Regions from separate parts of the Pseudarthrobacter sp. BRE9 genome, predicted to be linked through region 1. Evidence: riboswitches for the same ligand, from Rfam matches in the RefSeq annotation. Region 1 holds a riboswitch; each other region holds the start of a gene.
The links. Region 1 has a riboswitch for S-adenosylmethionine ahead of Q9R31_RS00940 (aminotransferase class V-fold PLP-dependent enzyme). Riboswitches for the same ligand answer to the same signal wherever they lie in the genome.
Positions count from the first base shown of each region.

Region 2: another riboswitch for S-adenosylmethionine. It lies ahead of Q9R31_RS16940 (cobalamin-independent methionine synthase II family protein); the one in region 1 lies ahead of Q9R31_RS00940 (aminotransferase class V-fold PLP-dependent enzyme).
Region 3: another riboswitch for S-adenosylmethionine. It lies ahead of Q9R31_RS12815 (bifunctional o-acetylhomoserine/o-acetylserine sulfhydrylase); the one in region 1 lies ahead of Q9R31_RS00940 (aminotransferase class V-fold PLP-dependent enzyme).

Region 1 covers NZ_JAUZUY010000001.1:205,260-209,405, reverse strand. Annotated here, with positions in the region: gene Q9R31_RS00950 (metal-dependent transcriptional regulator) at 1-596, opposite strand, end outside; gene Q9R31_RS00945 (class I SAM-dependent methyltransferase) at 642-1,400, opposite strand; gene Q9R31_RS00940 (aminotransferase class V-fold PLP-dependent enzyme) at 1,504-2,922, opposite strand; SAM riboswitch class IV at 2,960-3,073, opposite strand; gene hisN (histidinol-phosphatase) at 3,226-4,038, opposite strand; gene Q9R31_RS00930 (ribosome small subunit-dependent GTPase A) at 4,083-4,146, opposite strand, start outside.
Region 2 covers NZ_JAUZUY010000010.1:97,725-101,870, reverse strand. Annotated here, with positions in the region: gene fbaA (class II fructose-bisphosphate aldolase) at 1-601, shown strand, start outside; gene Q9R31_RS16950 (DUF3151 domain-containing protein) at 602-1,024, shown strand; gene Q9R31_RS16945 (uracil-DNA glycosylase) at 1,111-1,743, opposite strand; gene Q9R31_RS16940 (cobalamin-independent methionine synthase II family protein) at 1,958-3,166, opposite strand; SAM riboswitch class I at 3,180-3,284, opposite strand; gene Q9R31_RS16935 (adenylosuccinate synthase) at 3,577-4,146, shown strand, end outside.
Region 3 covers NZ_JAUZUY010000006.1:92,064-96,209, reverse strand. Annotated here, with positions in the region: gene Q9R31_RS12825 (DUF222 domain-containing protein) at 111-1,901, opposite strand; gene Q9R31_RS12820 (VOC family protein) at 2,093-2,731, opposite strand; SAM riboswitch class IV at 2,947-3,062, shown strand; gene Q9R31_RS12815 (bifunctional o-acetylhomoserine/o-acetylserine sulfhydrylase) at 3,106-4,146, shown strand, end outside.

The sequences.
Region 1 (4,146 bases):
ACCAGGGCGCCCCCGAAGGGCCGGCGTCCCACCACCTCAACATCGGCATCCAGGTCGATGTCCTGGGCGGCAAGGTAGCGCAGCAGCTCAGGATTGTCATCGCTGATCCGGGTGATCCTGCCGGCATGTCCGTCGTCCAGTTCGGCGAGAAGGTGTGCCCGCGGCATCAGCACCTGTCCGTCCGCTGTGGGAATGGGATCCCCGTGCGGGTCACGCTTAGGGTCCCCCAGCCTGGCGGCGACGCGTTCAATGAAAGTGTCCGACACTGCGTGTTCGAGCTGTTCAGCCTCATCATGGACTTCGTCCCAGCTGTAGCCGAGCCGCTGGACAAGGTACGTCTCGATCAGCCGGTGGCGCCGGACCATGGACAGGGCCAGCCGCAGGCCGGCCTCGGTCAGCGTGACGGCGCTGTAGGGCTTGTGGTCCACCAGGCCCTGGTCCTTGAGCTTGCGGACCATTTCCGAAACCGAGGAATTGGCCACCCCCAGCCGCTGTGCAAGCTGGGAGGACGTGATGGGCTTGTCCTGCCATTCCGTGAACGAATAAATGACCTTGACGTAATCCTCGATCGAGGAGGAGGGCGCGCTGGTCTTCACACGCCCAAGCCTACCGGCTCTGCGGGCGCCGTATGGGAAGCGCGTTCATGCCTTGACGGCCCGCCAGGCCAAGGTCAGGTAGGGAAGGTCGATTTCCTGGTCAGGGGTGTAGGCCAGGTGTTCGTGCAGGTACCAGTCCAGGTTGGCCAGGACCTTCGCCCGCGTTGACTCGCCGGCCCGCAGGTAGTAGCTGCGGGATTTGGTAAGTTCCATCAGGTCCGTGGTGCGCACTTTGTCTTGCCAGTGGGTGACATGCCCTTCGAGCCCTTGGAATTCAGGTCCGACGACGGGTTTGTGGCCCGGCCGGTACACGTCGCCTGCGTGCATGATCCGGGAGAGCCGGTGCACCCAGGGAACGGAAGTGTCCAGCTGGTTCCACACCAGGCCCAGGGTTCCGTGCGGGCGCAGGACGCGGGCCAGTTCGGTGCTTGCCGCCAGGGCGTCGCACCAGTGCCACGCCTGGGCAACGGTGGCGACGTCGAAGCCGGCGTCGGGCAGGCCTGTCACCTCGGCAGTCCCCGGCACTGCCGTGGCAGCCGGGTAGTGTTCCGTGAGCTGGGCGAGCATGTCCGCGGAGGGGTCCACAGCGGTGACCTCGAGCCCCATCTCCAGCAGCAACGCGGTGAACTTTCCGGTACCTGCGCCCACGTCGAGGGCATCCCGGGCATTGGCCGGCACCAGCCACCGGGCTGACTCTTCGGGGTAGCCGGGCCGGACGCGCTGGTAGTGCCGGCCGCCGTCCTGGAAGCTCTGCCCGAGCTCCCTGCGCCGTCCGTGATCAAGCTTGGGGCCACCCCGGATCACGCGTGGCCTCCTTCAGTCAACATCCTGCGGTACCTTTCGAATTTACCGCATCCACCCTGGCCGAAGGATCCATGGCTGAACCAGCCCCTGGCCGGTCAGGTGGTCAGTCGTCGATGCAGGGCGCTGCGCCGGCCGTACCGGGCGTGTTGGGCGCCCAGTGCGGGTAGGTGCGGGAGTCGTTGGCAGGAACCCAGCGGCCCGCGTCCACCACGTAGTCCCAGCCCAGCCCGCTGCTCCGCAGGGCGCGGATGCCGGCCAGCAGGCGTTCGGCATCCTCCAGGCGTGAACCGACGCCGAAGCTGGCGCGGAGGGAACCGGAGGGCAGGCCCAGTCGCTTGAGCAGGGGATGGGCGCAGAAGCGCCCGTCGCGCAGGCCCACGCCATGCTCTGCGGAGAGGTATGCCGCCACCAGTCCTGCGTCGTATCCCTCGACGGAGAAGTTGACCACCCCGATGGTGTCCGTTTCGGGGTTGGTGTCCTTGAAGATCTGGTGGACGGTGACGCCGTCGATCTCCTGCAGGCCATCCACCAGGAAGGAACGGATGGCGGACTCGTGGGCGTGCCAGCGTTCCGGGTCCAGTCCGGCAATGACCTGGGTGGCGCGGGCCAGGGTGGCGGCTCCCAGGACGTTCGGCGAGCCCCCCTCATGGCGGGCCGGGCCGGTGGCCCAGCTGACGCCGTCGAGCCTGGCTTCCTTGACCGCACCGCCGCCGGCGAGGTGCGGGACGCCCGCGTCCAGCCAGTCCGGTCGCCCCACTAGGACGCCGGCACCGAAGGGCGCGTACAGCTTGTGGCCGGAGAAGGCGAGATAGTCGACGCCGTCGGCGCTGATGTCCACGCGGCGGTGCGGGGCGAGCTGGGCGGCATCCACCACGATCCGTGCGCCATGTTCATGGGCCAGCGCGGCCAGGGCCCGGATGGGCAGGATCTCGCCGGTGACGTTGGAGGCACCCGTGACCGCGAGCAGGCTGACACCGCCCTGTGCAAGTTCGGCCCGAAGAGCCTCGAGGGTGCCGGTGATGGTGTCGGCGGCGACGATGCTGCGGTGCGGGACGCCCTGCCACGGCAGCAGGTTGGCATGGTGTTCGATGTCCAGGTAGAGCACTTCGCCGTCGTGGCGGCCATCGGTTACCGGCAGGCAACCGGCCAGCAGGTTCAGGGAATCCGTGGTGTTGCGGGTGAAGATGACCGAATCATCCGCGCGGCCGCCCACGAAGTCCCTGACGATGCTGCGCGCGTTCTCGTACACCGAGGTGCTGATCTGGGAGGCGTACCCTGCTCCGCGGTGGACGCTCGCGTAGTAGGGGAGGATCTCGTTCAGGTAGGCGGAGACCACGGACAGCGCTGGGGCGGAGGCGCCGTAATCGAGGTTGGCGTACCGCACGTGGCCGCCCGAAATCAGGGGTGCCTGGATTTCGGCGCCGGTGACGGCAGCGAGCGGACGGCCGGCAGCGGCACGGCGTTCGTCGGGAACAGCAGCTTCGGCAATAACGGGCTTGGGGGAGACGGTGGCAGTTGTCACAGAGACCTCACTTGATGACAGGACTCCGCCATGGGGGAATCCGCGCTTGCCGCATCCGCTCCGGACCGGCCTGGTCGTCACCCGGGGCACCCCACCGCGAATGGAGGGTTGCCGGCCAGCAAACCGGGGTTTTGCGCTGGCACTCGTGACCTGCCTAAAAGCGTAGGACATGGGGCGGCCAGGATTGAAGCCGCGGCGATTATTAAGTGCTTTGTTACGCGGCGCCGAATAAACGACGCCGGACACCTCCACAGGAGGGTGTCCGGCGTCGCATTATTCGATTTTTCCTGGAAGGCGCGTCAGTTACAGCAGATCATCCAGGTACGGGTTGAGGCGGTGAAGAACCTCCGAATGCAGGATTGAGTTCGTGGCCAGGGCGTTTCCGCCGAACGGGCCGTCCTCTCCTTCCAGCGAGGTGAACCGGCCGCCGGCCTCCACGACGATTGGCACCAGGGCAGCCATGTCGTAGAGATTGAGCTCCGGTTCGCAGGCAATGTCCACCGAACCCTCGGCCACCATGCAGTACGACCAGAAATCGCCGTACGCCCGGGTCCGCCACACGTCCTCGGTCAGTCCCAGGAACTCGTCCAGGTTTCCGCGTTCCTTCCACCCGCCCAGGCTGGAGTAGGAGAGGGAGGCATCGGACAGCTTTGCCACGTTGGAGACGCGGAGCCGGGTGGCGGCGGCCAGGGACCTGCCCATGTAGGCTCCCATGCCTTTCGCCGCCCACCAGCGCTTGCCAAGGGCCGGGGCGCTGACCACGCCCACCACGGGCTCACCCTCGTCCACGAGGGCGATCAGGGTGGCCCATACCGGGACGCCGCGGACAAAGTTCTTGGTCCCGTCGATGGGATCGATGATCCAGCGCCGCGAACCGTGGCCGGTGCTGCCGAATTCCTCGCCCAGGACGGCATCGCGGGGGCGCGAACGGGAGAGCTGGCCGCGGATGGCTTCCTCGGCGGCCTTGTCCGCGTCGGTGACCGGCGTCAGGTCCGGCTTGGTCTCAACGTGGAGGTCCAGGGCCTTGAAGCGGCTCATGGTCTGGTCATCCACGGAGTCGGCCAGGACATGGGCCAGGCGCAGGTCATCGTTGTAGCTCGAAGCGGGTTGGATCATGGTTCCAAACTACCGTCTGCGGACGGTTCTGCCGGGAGAACGCGTCAGTTGACGCTGCCGAGCTCCTTGGTTTCCTGCGCTTCCATCCTCGGATCCGCGCCCAGGAGC
Region 2 (4,146 bases), on a different contig from region 1:
CCTGCGCATCGCACGCGAACTGCTGGCCCGCACTGCTGCCGCCAAGATGATCCTCGAAGTTGAAATCGGCACCGTCGGCGGCGAGGAAGACGGCGTTGAGAACGCCATCAACGACAAGCTGTACACCACAGTGGAGGATGCCCTGGCCACCATCGACGCCCTCGGCTCCGGCGAGAACGGCCGCTACATCACGGCCCTGACCTTCGGCAACGTGCACGGCGTCTACAAGCCCGGCGGCGTCAAGCTCCGCCCGGAGATCCTCAAGGACATCCAGGCCCAGGTCGGCGCCAAGATCGGCAAGGAGAACCCGTTCGACCTCGTGTTCCACGGCGGATCGGGCTCCTCGGACCAGGAGATCGCGGACGCCGTCTCCTACGGCACCATCAAGATGAACATCGACACCGACACCCAGTACGCCTACACGCGTCCCGTGGCGGACCACATGTTCAGGAACTACGACGGCGTCCTGAAAGTGGACGGCGAAGTGGGCAACAAGAAGACCTACGACCCCCGCGTCTGGGGCGCCTCCGCCGAAGCCGGCCTGGCAGCCCGCGTGGTGGAAGCCACCAAGCAGCTCGGTTCGGCCGGAAAGACCTTCTAGATGTCGGACGAGTTCCGCAGGAACCTGATGGGGCCGGAGCCCACGCTCCTGCCTGCCGAAACCGAGGTGAACGGGCAGCTGGAGGCCGGCCACGAAGCCCTGGACCTGGTGGCTAAGCACCCCACGTCCTCGCTCTTGTGGGCCATCCTGGCCGAGGAGGCGTGGACGGAGGGACGCACCATCGACTCCTACGCCTACGCCCGGGTGGGTTATCACCGCGGACTGGACGCGCTGCGGCGCAACGGCTGGCGCGGCGTGGGACCCATCCCCTGGGAGCATGAGCCGAACCGCGGATTCCTGCGGGCGCTCTACTCCCTGGGCAGGGCGTCCTCGGCCATCGGTGAGGCGGACGAGCCGGAGCGGATCGAGAAGTTCCTGAACGACTCCGACCCCGCAGCGAAGGCAGCCATTGAGGGCAAGTAGAAGCCCCCAGGCTTAAAACGGCCGACGGCGGGCGGTGACTTTCGAATTGGAAGTCACCGCCCGCCGTCGCCTGTTTAAAGCGGTTGCTATGCCTTGTTCGCGATGCCTGTGCGGGCCATGGCGTCTGCATATGCGGCGCGCATGTCCTCCAGGTACTCTTCCTGGCGGGCCGGGGAACCGGCGAAAGCGCGGCCGCTCAGGGAGCGGACCTTGTAGGTCTTCAGGCCACGGCGCCACAGCAGGGGCACCTCGGTCTTCAGCAGCAGGTTGGCCAGGCGGTTGGCTTCGGTGCCGTGCGCCACGATCACCGAAGCGCGGGGGACGAGGGCCAGGAATTTCAGCAGCGGCTTAAGGCCTGCCTGGATCTGGTCCGGAGTGAACTTGCCGTTGGCAACGCCTGGGACGTGCCAGGGGTGGACGTTCCACGGCATGACGAACTCGGGGCGCAGGCCCAGCTTCCACTGGATCCCCAGCATGCGGGTGGCGGCATCCTGGTCCCCGGCCGTGATGAACCCGGACGGATCCGCTTCACCAATGTTGGAGTACAGGCTGATGATGCGGGTCTCCTCCACGTCGTGCATGGGGTCCACGTAGGGCACCACGGTTCCGGACTTGGCCTCCTGCAGGGAATCGCACAGTTCGTTGACGGCGGCAACGCTGGGTTCGTAGCGGCGGCTCATGAGCTGTTCGTGGAATGTTTCGGGTGCCAGGGCTGTCATGAAGTGCTGGTTCTCCTGCGGGGATTGATATTGCTTCCATCGGTGAAAATGGGCGCACGGCGGCGCGGATCATCAACGGTGGTTAGTTGGGGTGGGCCGATTCCTGGTCGGCCTTTGCCAGTTTACCAAGCCCGGGGAAACGAAACGCCGGTCCCCGGGACCCAATAAAAATGGGGCCGGGACCGGCGTCTCGTTTCGACAGAAATGAGGGCGGTTACCAGAGGCGCTTGGAGGCGCGGTGCGCACCCTCACCGAGCGACTCCAGCTTGGCCCAGGCGATCTGCGGGTGCACCCTGCCGCCCAGGCCGCAGTCAGTGGAGGCGATGACGTTCTCCCGGCCCACGACGCCGGCAAAGCGGACAATGCGGTCCGCCACCAGGTCCGGGTGCTCCACCACGTTGGTGGCATGCGAAACCACGCCCGGGATGATCACCTTGCCCTCCGGGAGCTTGGTGTCCTCCCATACCCGCCATTCGTGTTCGTGCCGGACATTCGCCGCCTCGAAGGAATAGGCTCCGGCGTTGACCTGGAGCACCGAGTCGATGATGTCGGCGAACGGTATGTCCGTGGTGTGCGGGCCGTGCCAGGAACCCCAGCAGACGTGGAGTCGGATCTGTTCCTGCGGCAGGTCCCGGAGGGCCCAGTTGGTGGCCTCCACGCGCAGCTGGATGAACTTCAGGTAGTCCGCCAGGGACGGCTCGGGGTTGATCTGGTCCCAGCTTTCGGCCAGGGACGGATCATCGAGCTGCACTGTGAGGCCGGCGTCGATGATCGCCTTGTATTCCTCCCGCATGACGTCGGCGCAGGCGTAGACAAGTTCCTCGTCCGACGTGTAATACTCATTGGCCACCCGGGCGCATGAGCCAGGGGACAGGGACGCTACGAAGCCGTCCGACAGGCCTGCGGCGGCGAGGCCGGATTTCAGGTTCCTGATGTCCGATGCCACCAGGTCGTGGCCCGTGTAGGTCAGCGGCCCGGCGATCTTGGGCTGGGCCACGCTTTTGCGGTGGGTGAGGATGCCCGAGGCGGGATCGTTGTAGGCCTCGTTGAAGGCCTGCCGGTCCCGCCGGTCCGGGAAGGAGGTCAGGACCACGTTGCCGGGCGATGACCGGCGGACCCCGGCCTCGGCCCAGCGGTCCACGCTGGTGGGCTCCAATCCCCCCAGCCGGGCGAAGGAGTAATTCCACCACGCGCCGTAATCCACCGAGCTGGACATCGTGTGCCCGTACTCGCCGTCATTGGGGATGTCGATGCCAAGGTCCTTCTGGCGCTGCACCACGTCCACCACGGAAGCTTCGAGGAGTTCCAGGAATTCCGGGGTGACGCCGCCGGCTTCCTTGGCGGCGTTGGCTGCTATGAGCTCCGCGGTTCGGGGCAATGAGCCGGCGTGGGTCACGCGGATGTGGTCGGTGTTCAGGGACATGCTGGAATCTTCCTTTCCATCGGTCCTGGCAGTAGCACCTTCGGCCGGCAGGTGTCCTGCCGAACCGTGGTTGCTGCGGCGTCATCGAGCCAGGTCTCTCGGCCGCTCCGGATGGTTCACTCTCACCTAAATCGACGTGCGTGGAGCCGTGCAAATCTGTGCCGCTTTATGTCGGCATGGGATGGCAGGTCGGCCGTCTGCATTGCATCAGGACCGCGGCGGGCCCCAACAGTGGACAAAGTGCCTCATCGGCTAAACTTGGGTGGTAAGAGCCCCGGAACTCTTGCTTCGCCGTGCCGCCCCGCGGACCAGCGAAGACCGGTCGATTCGGGGCATTCTCATGAACGGCGCTGCACGGCCCGCCACCAGTGGCAGGACCCGGGCAGCCCGAACGAATGGGGGAGGATCCCATGCCAGCAATTGTGATCGTAGGAGCCCAGTGGGGCGACGAAGGAAAAGGCAAGGCCACCGACCTGCTCGGCGGCCGTGTTGACTACGTCGTCAAGCCCAACGGCGGCAACAACGCCGGGCACACCGTCGTCGTAGGCGGTGAAAAGTACGAACTCAAGCTGCTGCCGGCAGGCATTCTCAGCCCCAACGCTGTTCCCATCATCGGCAACGGCTGCGTGGTGAACCTCGAGGCCCTCTTCCAGGAAATCGACGGGCTCCAGGCCCGCGGCGCCGACACCTCAAAGCTGCGGGTTTCCGCCAACGCCCACCTGGTGGCCCCGTACCACCAGGTGCTGGACAAAGTGACCGAACGCTTCCTGGGCAGCCGCGCCATCGGCACCACCGGCCGCGGCATTGGCCCCGCCTACATGGACAAGGTGGCCCGGCTGGGCATCCGCGTCCAGGACGTCTTTGACGAATCGATCCTCCGCCAGAAGGTTGAAGGCTCGCTGCGCCAGAAGAACGAACTCCTGGTCAAGGTCTACAACCGCCGCAGTGTTGTGGTGGACGAGATCGTGGAGTACTTCCTG
Region 3 (4,146 bases), on a different contig from region 1:
CGGCCTGCTGGGCGGCCCTTGATTTTCCAGTGACCCCTTCCTAGGCCAGGGGCCGTCGCCTGACCGAGCCATCCCGCACTAAGGCCTGAGCCAGCGTCGGATTGATGCTGTCACATCAGCGACAGCAGCAACTGCCAGTCCGCCTGCGGGTCAGGCGGCAACACAAAGGGCATCGCGTAAAAGTCGTCCCATAGGGCATCGGTAGCACAAAGATCATCCGTCTCCAGCAGGTTCTCGCCGTCAGGTTCCTCATGTTCAGGTGCCTCCAGCAGCCACATTGGCGCCTCAGCAAGTAGCGGTTGGCAGGGTAAATCCTCCGCTGGTCCTGCGACATTCCGCCCTCCGGCATGCCCTGAGACTGCGGCAACCGATGGCGCTGTGACATTTGGTGCGGCAGTCGCCTCCGGTGCAACGGTGGATAGATTCGACGGCAAAATGCCCGGGGGCCAGTGGGTTGGTTCGGGGTCGTGATGTTCTGGTTTGTAGTGGCGGCCGGTCGGGGAAGTCCAGCCGGGCGGTCCGTTTTCCGTTGCCTTATCGGGTATCCATGGCCTGGCGTGTTTGAGCCGGTGGTGTTTGGGGCAGAGTTGTCCGAGGTTGCCGGCGCCTGTGGTGCCGCCGTGGTCCCAGGCGGTGAGGTGGTCGGTTTCGTTGTCGGAGGTGTGGTTGTTGCAGCCGGGGAAGGTGCATTTTCCGTCCCGCATCCGGATCCATTGCTTGATGGTCTCGGGGAGCCGGTAGCGTTTGCGGCCAATCTCCAACGGGGCGCCGTCGCGGGGGTCGACCAGGACCCGGTAGAACGACTCCGCCCCGTCCGCGACGAGTTTGCGGGCCATCGACGCCGGGATCGGGCCGTGACCGTCCAGTTCTGCGGGTTCGTCCGTGATGCCGAGGAGGGAGAAGACCGGGACCATGACCAGCACGTCGGCACGCGGGGTGGGGACTCGTCCAATATCACTATTGCTCCACGCAGCGCTCCCGGTACCGGAAACGCTGCCTGCACCCGTTCCCGCAGCATCACCAGTCGTCCCGGCCGCCCCACCCGCAGCGGCCTCACGCGCAGACGTTCCGGTTCCGAGGAGGAGTGATGCTGCGATGTCGGGGCGGAGTTGGGTGAGGGTGCGGGGCTCATCGGGGCCTTGGAGGCCGCGGGCGGTGGCGGTGGTGCGGTTCCAGATGGCGCAGGCGGTGTCGCCGGGGAGGTGGAGGGAGATCCAGGCCATGCCGTCGCGGTCCGGGGTGTATTCCATCCGCCGGTCCACGACGCCTTTGGCGTGGCGCTTTCCCAGTGTTTCGGGGTGGTGGCGTTCCCGCCAGCCGCGGACCTTGGTGCGGAACCGGGAGGGAACGAGTTCACCGGGGGCGGCGCCGCGGGCCGGGTTGGGGGCATCCGGGTCGAAAAAGTGGGCTACTAACGCGGCGGCACCGTCCGGGGTGAGGCCTTCGGTTTCGTCGGCAACAATCCGGGCGTGCTGCCAGGACAGGTCCCCGGCGGCCAAAGCCTCCAGGACCTGCGGCAGGGCGCACACCCGCCGGGACTGCTCCACGAACGACCCGGCAGCAGCTGAGCTGATGGTCAGGACCCCGGCGATTTCCTCCACCACTGACAGCTCCGCGAACGTCCCCTCGTGTACGGGCGCGTCCGGAGCAAGCAGTGCCTGCTGGAACCCGACGCACTCGGCAGCGTCCTGGGCTTCCACGGCCGCCAGCTGTGCCCTCAAACGGGACGAGACTTCCAGCCGGGTCAACCGGAGTTCATACCGCCGCTGCAACACATCCACATCAGCCCCAACACCAACGCCGGCAGCCATGAAAGTATCCTCAGCAGCAAGCGAATCGAGGGCGGCAACGGAGGCATGAACCCCCTCCAAAGCCACACCAACACCGCTGCTGATTCCCATGGAAACATCATCCAACGAGGCACTGACAATCAAAGTTTTGCAGAACCCCGGCCGCGGAAGGAGTCAGTTAAAAGAATTCGGCCGCCATCAGGTGGTGACGCCGTTGTCACCACCTGATGGCGGCCGAAGCAGGTCCGGGCACCGGCCCGGCGAACCCAACTCCCGGACGTGCCGGGAAAAGGGGAGGAGCGTCAGATGGTGACGGCTCCGTTGGCGGTTTCGAACGTGACCGACAGGATGCCCGGTGTTCCGTGCGGGGCGACCCATTCAACCGCAACGTCCTCAAGCGGCTTCTCCACCGGCTCACCCAGCCACTCGGTCACGCGCGAGGCGGAGCCGGCGATGGTCAGGCAGCTCATCTTAAGGTTGCTGGGGTAGGCGTTGGACGGGTGCAGCGACGGGTCACCTTCCCATTTGAGCATGTACGGAACCTGGGGATCGGCGATAAGGCCAAGGATGCCAATTTGCTTCCAGACCAGTTCCCGGCCGTCCGGGAACTTGCGGTTGCCGTTCACGGCAGCGCGGCCAAGGCGTGCCTCGAAGGGGGCGAGGTCGTCCACTTCGACGCACCAGCCCATCCAACCCCCACCGGCTGCGGAACGGGCACGCACGGCCTGTCCGAACGGTGCCTTGTCCGATGCCGGGTGGTCCAGGACCTCCACGACTTCCAAGTACTTGTGCCCGGCGAGCGGGATGATCATATTCCGGGTTCCGAACCGGGGGTGGACCCCGCCCTTCACTGCCTCAACGCCGAGGGCAGATGAAATACGTTCGGTAGTGGCCGCGAGGCCATCAGTTTCACAGGCGTAAGAGACGTGATCCATGCGCATGGCAACATCTTGGCACTTTGTGATCCGGCTCTCAGCTAAGGGTACCCTTACTGGAAACCTGGCCCGTAAAAAGGGCTGGAAACGCACGCAATGGGGACGGCAGCGGCGGCCCCGGATGAGCGTCGGGCGGCCACCCGTGGCACCCCGAAGGCGCTGGAAGACCTTGTTCGTCACAATGCTGTCCGAGGTGAGCACCGGTTCCTAGACTGGGCGCAGGTCATGAGCGCCAGCGTCAAGCCCCGGCTCGCTGGCCGGCAACCCTCCATCCGCGGTGGGGTGCCCCGGGTGAGGACCTGGCTGTCCGGCAAGAGCCGGAAAGCAAGCGCGGCCCGTACTGCTCCACGCATGCCGGGCCCATGTCAAAGGAGATTTGGATGTCCAACGGATGGTCCTTCGAAACCCGCCAGATCCATGCAGGCCAGGAAGTGGACAGTGCCACAGGAGCCCGTGCACTGCCGATTTACCAGACCACGTCCTTCGTGTTCCCCAGCGCCGAAAGCGCAGCCAACCGTTTTGCCCTGGCCGAACTTGCGCCGATCTACACCAGGATCGGCAACCCGACCCAGGACGCGGTCGAACAGCGGATCGCCAGCCTTGAGGGAGGCCTGGCCGCACTGTTGCTGAGCTCCGGGCAGGCCGCCGAGACCTTCGCGGTCCTGAACATTGCGGAGGCCGGGGACCACATTGTGGCCAGCCCCAGCCTTTACGGCGGAACCTACAACCTCTTCGCGCACACACTGAAGAAGTTCGGCATATCGGTCACCTTCGTGGACGATCCCGACAACCTGGACCAGTGGCGCAACGCCGTCCAGCCGAACACCAAGCTCTTCTTCGGTGAAGTGGTGTCCAATCCCCGCCAGGACGTCCTGGATATTGAGGGGATCTCCGAGGTGGCCCACCGGGCAGGCGTGCCACTGATCGTGGACAACACCCTGTCCACTCCCTACCTGATCCGCCCGTTGGAGTGGGGCGCTGACATTGTGATCCACTCGGCCACCAAATACCTGGGCGGCCACGGTGCGGCCATCGCCGGCGTCATCGTGGACTCCGGCAAATTCGACTTCGGTAAAGACCCGGAAAAGTTCCCCGGCTTCAACACCCCGGACCCCACGTACAACGGCCTGGTCTATGCCCGCGACCTTGGTGCCGATGGTGCGCTGGGCGCCAACCTCTCCTACATCCTCAAAGCCCGCGTCCAGCTGCTGCGCGACCTCGGCTCAGCCGTGTCCCCCTTCAACGCGTTCTTGATCTCCCAGGGACTGGAAACGCTGAGCCTGCGCGTGGAACGCCATGTCGCCAACGCCACGGAAGTGGCTCGCTGGCTGGAAGGAAGGGACGACGTCGAATCCGTCGCCTACGCGGGGCTGCCGTCCAGCCCCTGGTACGAACGTGGCCGCAAGTACGGGCCCAAGGGG